DNA from 4 places in the Acetobacterium sp. UBA5834 genome. Region 2 is predicted to be linked to each of the others. Evidence: riboswitches for the same ligand, from Rfam matches in the RefSeq annotation. Region 2 holds a riboswitch; each other region holds the start of a gene.

Region 1 (3,101 bases), on a different contig from region 2:
GGATCAGTTCTGGATAGCTTTATGGGCGCTGCTTTCCAGGCCAAATATATCAGCCATGAAACCGGTGAGCTGACCGAAAAACCGGTGGATAATAATAAACCCAATCAGCTTTATAGCGGGCTGGCCTTTGTCAACAATGACTTTGTTAATTTTGCCAGTTCATTGCTGGCCGCCAGCCTGGTGTTGCTTTTTGTCCAGCTGCAGTAAAGGCCGGGATGGGGAAATCGTTTTGAGGAAAGGAAAAGATTGATGATTAAGCAGGCTTATTTTCAGGGAAAAAACAAAAAACGCCGCTATTTTGAAGGCTGGTATTTTAAATGTATCAGCGCCGATCGCAAACATGCCATTGCCATTATTCCGGGAATGGCCATCGATCCCCAGGGGAACCGGCAGGCTTTTATCCAGGTCATCAATGCTGTCACCGGAAAAACCTGGTATCATCATTTTCCCTATCCCGAGTTCAATGCCAAAACGGATCGGTTTGATGTGGAAATTGAGAATAATAGTTTTAACGCCCAGGGGTTATCGCTAAATGTCGGAACGGCGGAAGGCAGTATCAAAGGGCGGTTGACCTTTCACAATAGCCATCCCTTTCCCAAGGGTTTAAGGCACCCGGGGATCATGGGGCCCTTTGGTATACTGCCCTTTATGGAATGCTACCACGCTATTATCCATTTATATCATGAAATAAAGGGTGATATTGAGCTGGATGGCGAGATTCTCGATTTTAATGGTGGGGTCGGTTATATTGAAAAAGATTATGGTCGATCTTTTCCCAAAACCTATCTCTGGCTTCAGGCCAGTCATTTTGATGGGGGAAATGCATCATTTGTCTTTTCACGGGCGAATATTCCTTTTTTAGGGATGGCGTTTCCCGGTTTCTTTGCTTACTTCACTGATTTTAACGGGATTACCCGGCGTTTTGCTACCTATAATTTTTCCCGGCTGGAGAAATGGGAAGTTGATACCACAAAGGGAACCTGCGCTGGGGAACTTGAAGGTCCGAATGGGGCCCTCGCTTTTAAAGCGCAGATGGCCAGTGGCGGTCGGCTGCGGGCACCGGTGGATGGACTGATGGATCGCGAGATTGTCGAGAGTATTACGGCCAAGGTTTGGCTGCGTTTAACAAACAATCAGGGCGATGTCATCTTTGAGAGCATCAGCAGCGATGCGGGGATGGAGATCTGTCTGGAGGAAGGGGTTGCAGTGAAGCAAGAATCCGAATAAATAAAACCCATTGTCAGGCAGAATCATTTATTGAAGTTGCCAAAAAGGTGTTTTATTGGGGATTGCAAGTATGATATAATAAGCCAAATTAAATAATCATTTTCAGGTGCCCCTCGGGGAGAATAGGAAAATAAGTGAGAAGCTTATACGGGCCCGCCGCTGTAAATTGGGAATTTCTGTCAAGATGCCACTGTTTAAAAAATGGGAAGGCGACAGAGGTGATGATCATGAGTCAGAAGACCTGCCGGAGAATTAGATGATGAGAGATGTGGAAAGTCTACGCTTTGTTGGCGTAGCTTTTTTTTGTTTAAAAAGGGTTTGATAGGTTTTGTAAACAGTGACCAGAGAATAAAAAATAAGAGAGGGACGTATTGAAAGCAGTGGTATTGGAAAAACCGGGGGAATTGGTGATAAAAGATAAGGACATGCCGGTCTGCGGTGATGGCGAGATGCTTGTTAAGGTCAGAGCCTGCAATATTTGCCGAACTGATTTAAAATGTGCCACCATGGGCCAACGGGATCTGGTTTATCCCCGGGTTTTGGGACATGAAATTGCCGGTGAGATCATTGCCCGAGGCAAAAAAGTTATTGGTCATCAGGTGGGCCAACGGGTGCACGTTCATCCGGGGATTTCCTGTGGGGTCTGTGATTATTGTAAAAGTGGTCAGGATAATCTCTGTGATCAGATTAAGATTTTGGGCTTTAATTTTGATGGCGGTTTTCAGGAAGTGATCAGAATTGATAAGCAGGCGATCAAATCCAAGATTGTCAATCTGATTCGGAATGATGATCTGGCTTATGAAGAAATATCGTTTATTGAACCACTGGCCTGTTGTGTCAACATTCAGGATCGCCTTCAGTTGAACCGGAAAGCGGCGCTGGTCATTATCGGTGGCGGCCGTTTGGGCCTGCTTAACCTGTTTGTGGCGAAAGCGGAAGGAATCCAAAATATGATCCTGATCGAAGCCAATGAAGAGCGTCGTGACCGTGGCAAAGCCTTGGGATTTGATGCCGTTTTTAGCGGCGATGAGCCAGATCTGCTCGATCAGTTAAAGAGTTGCAGCAATGGTCATGGAGTCGACGGAGTAATCCCCTGCTGTCCAGGGCCAGAGGCCTTTGATCTGGCCCTGGAAATCCTCAGAAAACAGGGAACGTTCGGTTATTTCAGTGGACTAAGCCGCAATGAAGACTTCCAACTGGACATCAACCGGATTCACTACAAGGAAATTACCGTAGTCGGATCTTATGGCTGCAGTGTTAAGCATAGTCAAAAGGCCAAAACCCTGCTTGAATCAAGAAAAATTGATGTCCGGCCACTTATTTCTCATCGGGTCAAACTGGAAGAACTGGAACGGGGAATGGACTATATTAGAAACAGCGATGGTTATTCAACCATTGTGGTGATGAAGTGATGGCCGTCTGTCAAAGTGAGATCGAAGCAGTAGTGAATTAATAAATAAGAAAGAAAAATTAAAGGAGCAATTAAATGGAAAAAACAATCAGCATGAAAGATTATGGTCAGGTGATTACCCAGCTGATCAATAAGGAAAACCTGTCAAAAGATGATTCCAAAGAAATGTTCATGGAAATATTAAGTGATAAGCAAACAGCCATGCAACAGGGCGCTTTTTTAGCGGCCCTCAGTGCGAAAGGGGCAACCCCGGCAGAAGTGGCCGGAAGTTTTGAAGCGATTTATGAAGTGGATACCTTTAAGGTGGAACCGGTCACTGAGTTTCCGATTGTGGATAACTGCGGCACCGGGATGGATAGTTTTAAAACCTTCAATATCAGCACCGTGGCATCGATTATTGCCGCCGCCGGAATCCCCATGGCTAAACACGGTTCCCGGGCCTTGACCTCGGTCTGTGGTACCA
Region 2 (3,101 bases):
TTTTGGATCGCTTCTGGTGGCATAATATTTTTAAGCTCGACCCGATTAATTTTAATCCCCCAGGGATCGGTGGCTTCATCGAGAATCACCCGCATCTTGGTATTAATGACATCTCGGGAGGTGAGCGTTGCATCAAGCTCCATATCTCCGATGATATTACGAAGGGTCGTAGCCGTTAAGTTTTCAATTGCCTTCATGGGATTATCCACCCCATACATATAAAATTTGGGATCGGTTACCTGCAAATATATAACCGTGTCAATTTGCATTGTGACGTTATCTTTGGTGATAACCGGTTGTGGTGGAAAATCGGCTACCCGCTCTTTTAAACTGATTCGCTTGGAGATCCGGTCTAGAATTGGTATCGCAATATGAAAACCGGTTTCCCAGGTAGAATGATAAGCTCCCAGCCGTTCGACTACATAGGCATTGGCCTGAGGAACAATCTTGGCATTGACAATAATCACAACAATAAAAATGATAAAGATGACACCTAAAATAATGAGTCCATACATGTTTTTTTCCTCCTTTTATTTTGAAATAGTTTCTTTCTCAGCTGCCCGAACCATGGCCTTAACGCCTTCGATTCCCACAACAGTCACTTCAGCACCAATCGGAATAACAACCTCACCATCGACATTTCGGGCTGACCAGGACTTCCCGTCTATTTTGACCGCCCCCTGACCTTTGAGGTTATTGATTTCTTCTTCAACAATGCCCCGGTTTTTAAGTATCCGATCGGCATTGGTCGCCATTTTTTTGGGATCCAGATGTTTCTTTAAAAACGGCTTTGTACCCAATAATAAACCAATGGAAACGACAAAAAAAACGATCATCTGCACCCAGAAAGCCGCGCCAAAATAGGCAGCAACTAAAGCCACCAAAGAGCCCACACAAAACCAGATTGAAACCAACGCCCCAGCTGTAACCAGTTCAGCTACCAGAAAAACGATAAACAAAATCAACCAGATAAAAACAAGATTCATCCTCTCACCTCCCTCATTCATTTGATTTATTATAACATAGTTTGATTCTTTTTTTATCTCAACTGTCCAAATCATTTTTTTAATTTTTTTCTTGCACATTTATTTTTTAGGTTGTATAATCAAAAACAAGTAAATCGAAAAGCGAGCATATGGTGCCTTAGCAATAAGGAGAATAGGGAATCAGGTGAGAGTCCTGAACGAACCCATCACTGTAAGGGCGGAGCAAACCACAAAGACCACTGTTTTTTAATGGGAAGGTGTGGCGTAGCGCTAAAACCCCAAGTCAGGAGACCTGCCTATGATCGATCCTGAATGAACGAAGGTAAAGTTCATGGCGGTTATTTTTATAATAACTGCTGTGGACTTTTTTATTTGCTAAAATACCAACAATCATTCAGGAGGAAACAATGACAATTCTGGAAAAAGCACGGGCGGGTGAAATCACCGCCGAAATGATTTATGTGGCCGAAAAAGAAGGACTCGATCCCGAGCTGATTCGCCAGGGAGTGGCCGCTGGCGAAATCGTTATTCTTAAAAGCGCCCGCCCCAATATCAACCCGGTGGCAGTCGGTAAAGGACTGTTTACCAAGGTCTCAGCCAGCGTCGGGATGTATGAAGTTGACGACACCATCGCCGGTGAAATGGCTAAAATTGACCAGGCCATTAAGGCCAAGGCCGATACCCTGATGGACTTAAGTGTCCGGGGCCCAATCGATGCAATGCGTGAAAAAGTCTTAGCTACAGTGGATCGGCCAGTCGGTACCCTGCCCCTGTATCAAACCCTGGCCATGGCTCAGGAAAAATACGGTACCGCTTTAGATATGACCGCCGACGACATGTTTGCGATGATGGAAAAACAGGCTGCTGATGGTGTCAGCTTTTTAGCCCTGCACTGCGGCACCACCATGGACGTGATCAACCGCGCCAAAGAAGAAGGCCGGATTGATCCCCTGGTAAGTTATGGAGGCTCCCATCTGATCGGCTGGATGATTCACAACCACTGTGAAAATCCTTTCTTTACCCAATATGACCGGGTCCTGGAAATCTGTAAAAAATATGATGTCGTCCTGAGTTTTGCCGACGGCATGCGTCCCGGCTGTATCGCTGATTCACTGGATGGCGCTCAGGTTCATGAATTGGTGATCCTCGGCGGCCTGGTTAAAAAGGCCCGGGCGGCTGGCGTTCAGGTGATGGTTAAAGGTCCTGGCCACGTGCCGCTGGATCAGATTCAAACGACTGTCCAATTACAAAAACAATTATGCGGTGGTGCACCCTACTTTGTCTTTGGTTGTCTGCCCACTGATTCCGGGGCCGGGATGGATCATGTCACTGGTGCCATTGGCGGAGCGATTGCCGCCTATTATGGCGCGGACTTTCTCTGCTATGTGACCCCGGCCGAACACATCGGTATGCCCAGTGCCGAAGATGTCTATCTGGGCGTGATGGCCAGCCGCATTGCCGCCCATGCCGGTGATGTCGGCAAAGGTCATCCGGCGGCGATTGCCTGGGATCTGGAAATGTCCCACGCCCGGCGGGAACTCAACTGGGGCCGACAGATGGAACTGGCCATCGATACCGAAACTGCCACAAAAGTCTGGAAAGATCGCAGCACCAACTTCGCCTCCGAGTGCAGCATGTGCGGCGACTTCTGTGCCATGAAAATTGTCGGCAAGTATTTACGAGACGAAAACCAGGAAGTGAGGAACGAACGATGACCCAAATGTTAAAAGCGCGGGCGGGTAAAATTACCGAAGAAATGGAAATGGTGGCGATTAGCGAAGGCTTCACCCCGGAATTTATCCGGGCGGGAGTAGCCGCTGGCCGGATTGTCATTCCTAAAAATAAATTGCGCAACCGTTCTAAAATCTGCGGCATCGGCGGCGGACTGGACGTCAAAGTTAACGGTCTGATGGGCACCTCCGGTGACCGCGATGACATGGAAATGGAAGTCAAAAAGCTCAAAATCATTGAAGCCGCCGGTGCCCATGGCTTTATGGATTTAAGTATGGGTGCCGATATCGATACGATGCGGACCTTGAGTTTAAGTAATTCCAATATCGCCGCTGGCTGTGTGCCGGTGTATCAGGCGGCCAAAGAAGCGGCTGATAAACGGGG
Region 3 (3,101 bases), on a different contig from region 2:
AAATCCGTATTTTAACCATTTCGTTACTGGGAATAAACCCTGACGATGTGGTGGTGGATATCGGCGCCGGTACCGGCGGTTTGACCATGGAAGCAGCTTATGCCGCCGAAAATGGCAAGGTCTATGCCGTGGAAGCCAAACAAACAGCCCTGGAGCTGGTGCAAAAGAATAAAGACCATTTTAAGGCCGATAACGTGGTGATTATCCCCGGCAAGGCGCCCGAGGCGCTGGCTGAAATCAAAGAGCCGGTAGATCGGGTCATCATCGGCGGTTCCGGTGGGAATATGGAAAGCCTTTTTCAGTGGTGTAAAGCCAATACCGGCCCCGGCGGCCGGGTCATTGCCAACTTTGTGACCCTGGAGAACGCCGCCCAGGCCACCACGCTGATGAATCAGTATTTTGACAATGTCGAACTGATTCAGGTCGGTATCAGCCGGGGCGAAGGCATCGGTGGTTTAACGATGCTGAAGGCCGCCAACCCGATTTTTATTATTACTGGCGACGTGAACTAAACAACCGTTTCGGTATTTACGAAACTCAATAAAACGAACAATGGTTGCGTCCAAGCAGTTTTCACAAACAATTTTGTAACGTGTAGGCGAACAGGCGATAGCCTGTACGCCGTACAGTGTAGAAATTGTTTCGTGCAAAACTGATTGGTAAGCTTGCGACACTTTCGGAATTGCAGAAAAACTGCTATTGACAAGCAGCAGTTTTTCGTGTAGAATGAATTCAATTAAATAGTGAACTTGTCCTATATTCAAGGGAAAAAGGTGTAAATCCTTTGCTGTAATCGCAGCTGTAAAACATGATGACCGTCTCATAGCCACTGTTAAGAAATTAGCGGGAAGGGAGATGGAAAGTTGATTGTTAAGCCAGAAGACCTGTTTGTAGTGATTTCTTAACAACCTCCGATTTAGAGGACTTTAAGAGCATTATATTTAGATTTGTAAGTATGATTCTTTTATCCTTCTCCGTTGGAGAAGGATTTTTTTTCGTCTTGCCGTCGGTGACGATCGCAAGCGAACCGGGAAGTGTGTGATTTCCGGCAGTTGGTTACTTTCTCCTAGCCAATTTTAGAATCTCTTCGAATAAAGGGACATCTCCAAGTCAGTATTTAATACCCTTCCTCGGGGATGGTGTGTGACATCCCCGAATTTACCTTGCTTTCATTAATTTACATTTTTGATAGAATTTATTCCTCATTTCTGCTTAGATTTTTCTGGCCAAAAATTTGAGCACCAATAAAAGAAGTGCATTTTCTTATGGATGCGCTTTTTTTATTGGAATGGATTTCTTTTAATAAAAAATATTTTTGAAAAAGCGCCGAAAATGGTATACTTGCTATAAAAAATACTGATAACTATTCAGATAGGAAGGTCACAGATGAGAATTCACTATTTACAGCACGTCGCCTTTGAAAATCCCGGCAGTATTCTAAAATGGGCCCAAGCCAACAATTATCCCGTCACTGCGACACAATTGTATAACGATGAAGTGCTGCCGGAGGTGAGTGATTTTGATTGGCTGGTGGTGATGGGGGGGCCGATGAACATTTATGAAGAAGCGGAATACCCCTGGCTGAAGGCCGAAAAAGCATTCATTAAAGCCGCTATTGAAGCCAACAAGGTAGTCCTAGGACTGTGTCTCGGCAGTCAGTTGATTGCGGATATCATCGGCGGGAAGGTCGTGAAAAATAAGCAAAAAGAAATCGGTTGGTTTCCGATCACGTTTTTTGAAGAAGCCAAAGCATCGCCACTGTTTGCCTTTTTCCCGGACAATCCAGTCGTGTTTCACTGGCATGGGGACACCTTTGTCGAGTTGCCGCCGGAGGCCACCGTCATTGCAGCCAGTGCCGCCTGTCAAAACCAGGCCTTCGTCTACCAGAAACGGGTTTTTGGCTTTCAGTTTCATCTGGAAAATACCCAGGCAATTATTAAAGATCTGATTAAAAATTGCGGCGATGAAATGATCCCCAGTGATTTTGTACAGCGGCCGGAGGAAGTCATGGCCCACCCGGAATACATCCTTCAGGACAATCTCTGGATGGCAGCTTTTTTAGACCAGCTGAAACTACTGGTTGAAGCTGACCGGATTTAATAAAAATCTTTATTCACAACAACTGACTGGTGAAAAAGTGGGTAAATATAAATCAGAATCTATTTAAGCAATTCTAAAATTCAAAAGAGTTGATCAAAAATTGCTTTGCGTTTAGTTTCCACAAACAATTTTGTAACGTGTAGGCGAACAGGCGATAGCCTGTACGACGTACAGTGTAAAAATTGTTTCGTGCGAAACTGAATGCGAAGCTCACGGCACTTGTGCAAAAGTCTAAGAAACAATTTGATTGAAAGGAATTTTATAATGAAAAAGGTAATGCTTAACGAAATGACCGCCCTGGAAGTTCAGGAGCTGTTAAAAAATGCCGATCAGGTCACCGCCATTGTGACCTTTGGATCCTGCGAGAGCCATGGCTGGCATTGCTGCCTGGGGCCGGACTTTTTTGTGCCCTCCGAGGTGGCCAAACGCGTGGCGCAGAAGCTTAACAATGTGGTAGTGCTACCCTGCGTTCCCTTTGGGACTTCGATTCATTATAACTCTTACCCGATGTCAATCACCTTGCGCTATGAAACCGAGATTGCCATTGCCGAGGATATCTTTGAGAGTCTGATTAACAATGGCATCAAACACATTTATATTCTAAATGGTCATGACGGTAATATTCCGGCGCTCGAAATAGCCGCCCATAAGGTCAAGGATCGCCATCGCGAGGCAAAATTTCTTTATCTGCCGGATTGGTGGACCAAGGTTGGCCCGATTATGGGTGACCGCTTTGAAGTCTGGAACGGACTGGGCCATGGCGGTGAAGGCGAAACCTCGATTATGATGGCGCTACGCCCGGAACTGGTCAAGCTGGAAGATGCGGTATCCCAGGTACCGGAAAATGTCATTAAGATCAATGAAAAGGTTGACATTATCTGGGATATCAAGGAACTCACGGCCACTGGGGCCACTGGCGACCCCACAAAAGCCAGCATAAAAAAAGGCGAGCAAATGCTTGAGATCTTTGTCGATTTGGTGGCCAGCGCCATTGAAGAAAT
Region 4 (3,101 bases), on a different contig from region 2:
ATCCCGGTTATCCCACTGCGGTTTGATCAGCAGAAATTCGCGAAAATCTGGGAGGTGTTGATCTTCCCGGGAAAAGAACTGCATCAGTTCAACACCGGCCTCGGAGAAGAAAACACTGAGTACCATGTTGACTTTTTTGAGCCGTTCTTTTTTATCCTTATCTTCAATGACCTTATGAAAAATCACCGAAACCAATAAGACTTCAATCGGTAAAAAGGCAATGTCGCCCAGCAGATACAAAAAGATATGATGAGAATCCTTGAAAATCAAAAAATGCGAATAGTAAAGAATGGCGGATAAGGCGATAAAGCCAATGCCGATCAAGATGCCTTTGTAATATTTTTTCATGAACACGCTCCAATTTTAGTATTAGAGATATTATAGCGCAGTTTTTAAAAGATGACCAGAGTGGCGATTTGAAGAGCACGGGTAAATATCAGCAAAAGACCTAAATTTATTTGAGAATGCGAGGCCATTATGAAGTATAGTATGTTTTCCTGGTTTGGCTATTTTATGAAATTTGAAGACCGCATCAAAATCATTGCCGATGCCGGTTTTGATGAGGTGATGATTTCCTGGGAGGATGAGTTTGAGCCCTGGGCCTTAAAAAAAGAAGAATTCCCAGAGTTGGTTCGAAAAAACGGTTTGGGGATCACCAATATCCATGCCCCCTTTATCGGCTACAGCGACATCTGGACCGCCTCCCGGATGGAGATAAAACCCAAGCTGCAGATGTTCAAAGATTATCTCAAAGATTGCCAGGCTTTTGAAATCCCGGCGATGGTGATGCACACCAATGATCTCGATGAATTTGAGCCGGATCTCGATAAAGGCCTGGCCTTCTTCTCCGAGCTGGCTGATGCCGCCGAAAAATACGATGTCGATCTGGCGGTGGAAAATGTTTCCCGCCAGCATCTGCTTTGTTATCTGCTCGATCAGATTAATGCCCCCCGCTTTGGGATGTGCTATGACAGCTCCCACGATTTTCTGGAAGAACAGAACTGCGGCCGGATTCTAAAAAAGCATAAAGACCGGCTTAAGGCCCTGCACCTGTCCGACAATGATTTTAAGGCTGACCGCCACTGGATTCCCGGCGAAGGCAGCATTCCCTTAGATCAGGTAATGGCCGAAATTCTGACCGTGCCAACGATTACGATCATTTCCTACGAGGTGCTGGCCAATGAAGACTGGCGGGAAAAGGAACCGCTTGATTTTGCCCGGGCGGTGCTTGAGAGTCTGGCCATAAATGATGAAAAACCACCGCAAAAATAATCAATTGAAAAGTTGCCGATTCTATGATACACTGCCACTAATATAAATAAAGAAGTGATGAGGAAAGAGGTGGAAGACCTCTACAGCCCCCGCTACTGTAATTGCCAACGAGATTTTTGTGCCACTGTCTTTAAGGATGGGAAGTGAGAATCAAGAATATGCATAAGTCAGGACACTCATAATCATTGATATTCTTCGGTGGGAAGAACAGGATTAAACCGTTTGTTTAGTATCCAGCCTCCACAGGAAGCTGGATTTATTTTTGCAAAAAAATGCAAAAAAATAAAGAAAAAGAAGGACGAAAATGAAAAAGAAAAGCATGCGAAATTGGTTGGTGATTCTTGCTGTGATTGCTTTAATGGTATCCTTTACCGGCTGTCAGCCAGGCAAAACGACAGCGGATGAATCAGGCGTCGAAACAAAAAGCGGCTCGACTACTTACCCGGTCACGGTAACCGATAATGCCGGTAATTCAGTGACCATTGAAAAAGAACCCCAGAAGATCGTCTCATTGTCTCCGGCAACAACCGAAATCCTGTTTGCCCTGGATCAGGGGGACAAGGTCGTCGGACGGACCAAATACTGTGATTACCCCGAAGCCGCTTTAGCCGTGACCGATATTGGTAGTTTTAACGCACCAACCCTGGAAAAAATTATTGAGTTGGCACCGGATATTGTGGTGGCCTCGGATTTTGTCTCCGATGATATCAAACAACAGTTGGAAGCCACTGGCGCCAAGGTAATTACCTTTAATGCTGCCAATATTGACGGCGTCCTGGCCAATATTGTTCAGGCTGGCGAGGTCACCAATGCCAACGACAAAGCGACTGAAATAGTTAAAAAAATGCAAGCTGACCGAGAAGCGTTAATCGAAAAGGCGAAGACTGCCAAAACCCAAAAGTCAGTTTTCTTTGATATCGGAAAATTCTATACCGCTGGTCCCGGGTCCACTTTGGATTCGATGCTGACCGATTTGAACGCCGTCAATATTGCCGCTGATGGAGCAGAACAATGGCCGCAGCTCAGCACCGAAGAAATCATTGCTGATAATCCGGATGTTTATATTTCGCTTTATACCAAACCGGAGGATGTTAAAGCCACCGCTGGTTTTGATAAGATCAATGCGATCATTAATGATCAACTGATCTACTTTGAATACCTGACCCCGGAAAGTGATATGATTCAGCGGCCCGGTCCCCGAATTATTGAGGGGATGGCCTTAATAGCCGAAAGCATTTATCCGGAAATATTTACCAAATAAGTTTGTCTGATGGGGCGAAGGCTGTTCGCCCCCTGGTTTTCTTAAGTAGAGAGACTCAGGGGGTGAACAGACAAAATGATTAGTGGGAGAATACATGAAGAATACCGTCAAGAAATATGGCATCATCCTGTCCATTGCCATGTGCATCATCATCATTTACGTCTGTACCTTATTGGGGGTGGCATCGATTTCTTTTTGGGATGCCAATAAAATTCTATTGGATCAGATTTTTCATATCGATCTTGGGATGGAAAATATCAGTGACGGGGCCATTGCGATTATCTGGAATGTCCGTCTGCCCCGGATTATTTTGGCCTTTATTACCGGTGGAGTGCTGGCTATCTGTGGCGCCGCCTACCAGGGCATTTTTAAAAACCCGATGGCCGACCCCTATATTTTAGGAGTATCCTCCGGGGCGGCGCTGGGGGCGACGATTGGTATTGTCATGAATTTTTCCAGCAGTTTGTTCGGAATGAATGGTACGGCGATTTTAGCCTTTGTTGGTTCCTTTACCACCATTCTGGTGGTGTACAGTATTTCACGGGTTGGTCGCAAAGTGCCGGTGGCG

Evidence for each region. A riboswitch is a leader RNA that binds a small molecule or an ion and turns the genes downstream of it on or off. The one in region 2 is predicted to bind cobalamin.
Region 1: it holds a riboswitch for cobalamin, as region 2 does, so the genes downstream of both, B3F51_RS02725 (alcohol dehydrogenase catalytic domain-containing protein) here and thiC (phosphomethylpyrimidine synthase ThiC) in region 2, are expected to answer to the same signal.
Region 3: it holds a riboswitch for cobalamin, as region 2 does, so the genes downstream of both, B3F51_RS04715 (type 1 glutamine amidotransferase) here and thiC (phosphomethylpyrimidine synthase ThiC) in region 2, are expected to answer to the same signal.
Region 4: it holds a riboswitch for cobalamin, as region 2 does, so the genes downstream of both, B3F51_RS04765 (ABC transporter substrate-binding protein) here and thiC (phosphomethylpyrimidine synthase ThiC) in region 2, are expected to answer to the same signal.

Annotation. Positions count from the first base shown of each region.
Region 1 covers NZ_DJGY01000012.1:48,848-51,948, forward strand. The annotation lists gene B3F51_RS02715 (DUF92 domain-containing protein) at 1-207, shown strand, start outside; gene B3F51_RS02720 (tocopherol cyclase family protein) at 250-1,227, shown strand; cobalamin riboswitch at 1,315-1,490, shown strand; gene B3F51_RS02725 (alcohol dehydrogenase catalytic domain-containing protein) at 1,608-2,639, shown strand; gene trpD (anthranilate phosphoribosyltransferase) at 2,714-3,101, shown strand, end outside.
Region 2 covers NZ_DJGY01000060.1:87,172-90,272, forward strand. The annotation lists gene B3F51_RS11975 (SPFH domain-containing protein) at 1-515, opposite strand, end outside; gene B3F51_RS11980 (NfeD family protein) at 531-986, opposite strand; cobalamin riboswitch at 1,120-1,299, shown strand; gene thiC (phosphomethylpyrimidine synthase ThiC) at 1,394-2,701, shown strand; gene bzaB (B12 lower ligand biosynthesis ThiC-like protein BzaB) at 2,698-3,101, shown strand, end outside.
Region 3 covers NZ_DJGY01000020.1:92,178-95,278, reverse strand. The annotation lists gene cbiT (precorrin-6Y C5,15-methyltransferase (decarboxylating) subunit CbiT) at 1-512, shown strand, start outside; cobalamin riboswitch at 718-906, shown strand; gene B3F51_RS04715 (type 1 glutamine amidotransferase) at 1,387-2,100, shown strand; gene B3F51_RS04710 (creatininase family protein) at 2,365-3,101, shown strand, end outside.
Region 4 covers NZ_DJGY01000020.1:102,694-105,794, reverse strand. The annotation lists gene B3F51_RS04775 (hypothetical protein) at 1-348, opposite strand, end outside; gene B3F51_RS04770 (sugar phosphate isomerase/epimerase family protein) at 478-1,272, shown strand; cobalamin riboswitch at 1,278-1,470, shown strand; gene B3F51_RS04765 (ABC transporter substrate-binding protein) at 1,577-2,533, shown strand; gene B3F51_RS04760 (FecCD family ABC transporter permease) at 2,628-3,101, shown strand, end outside.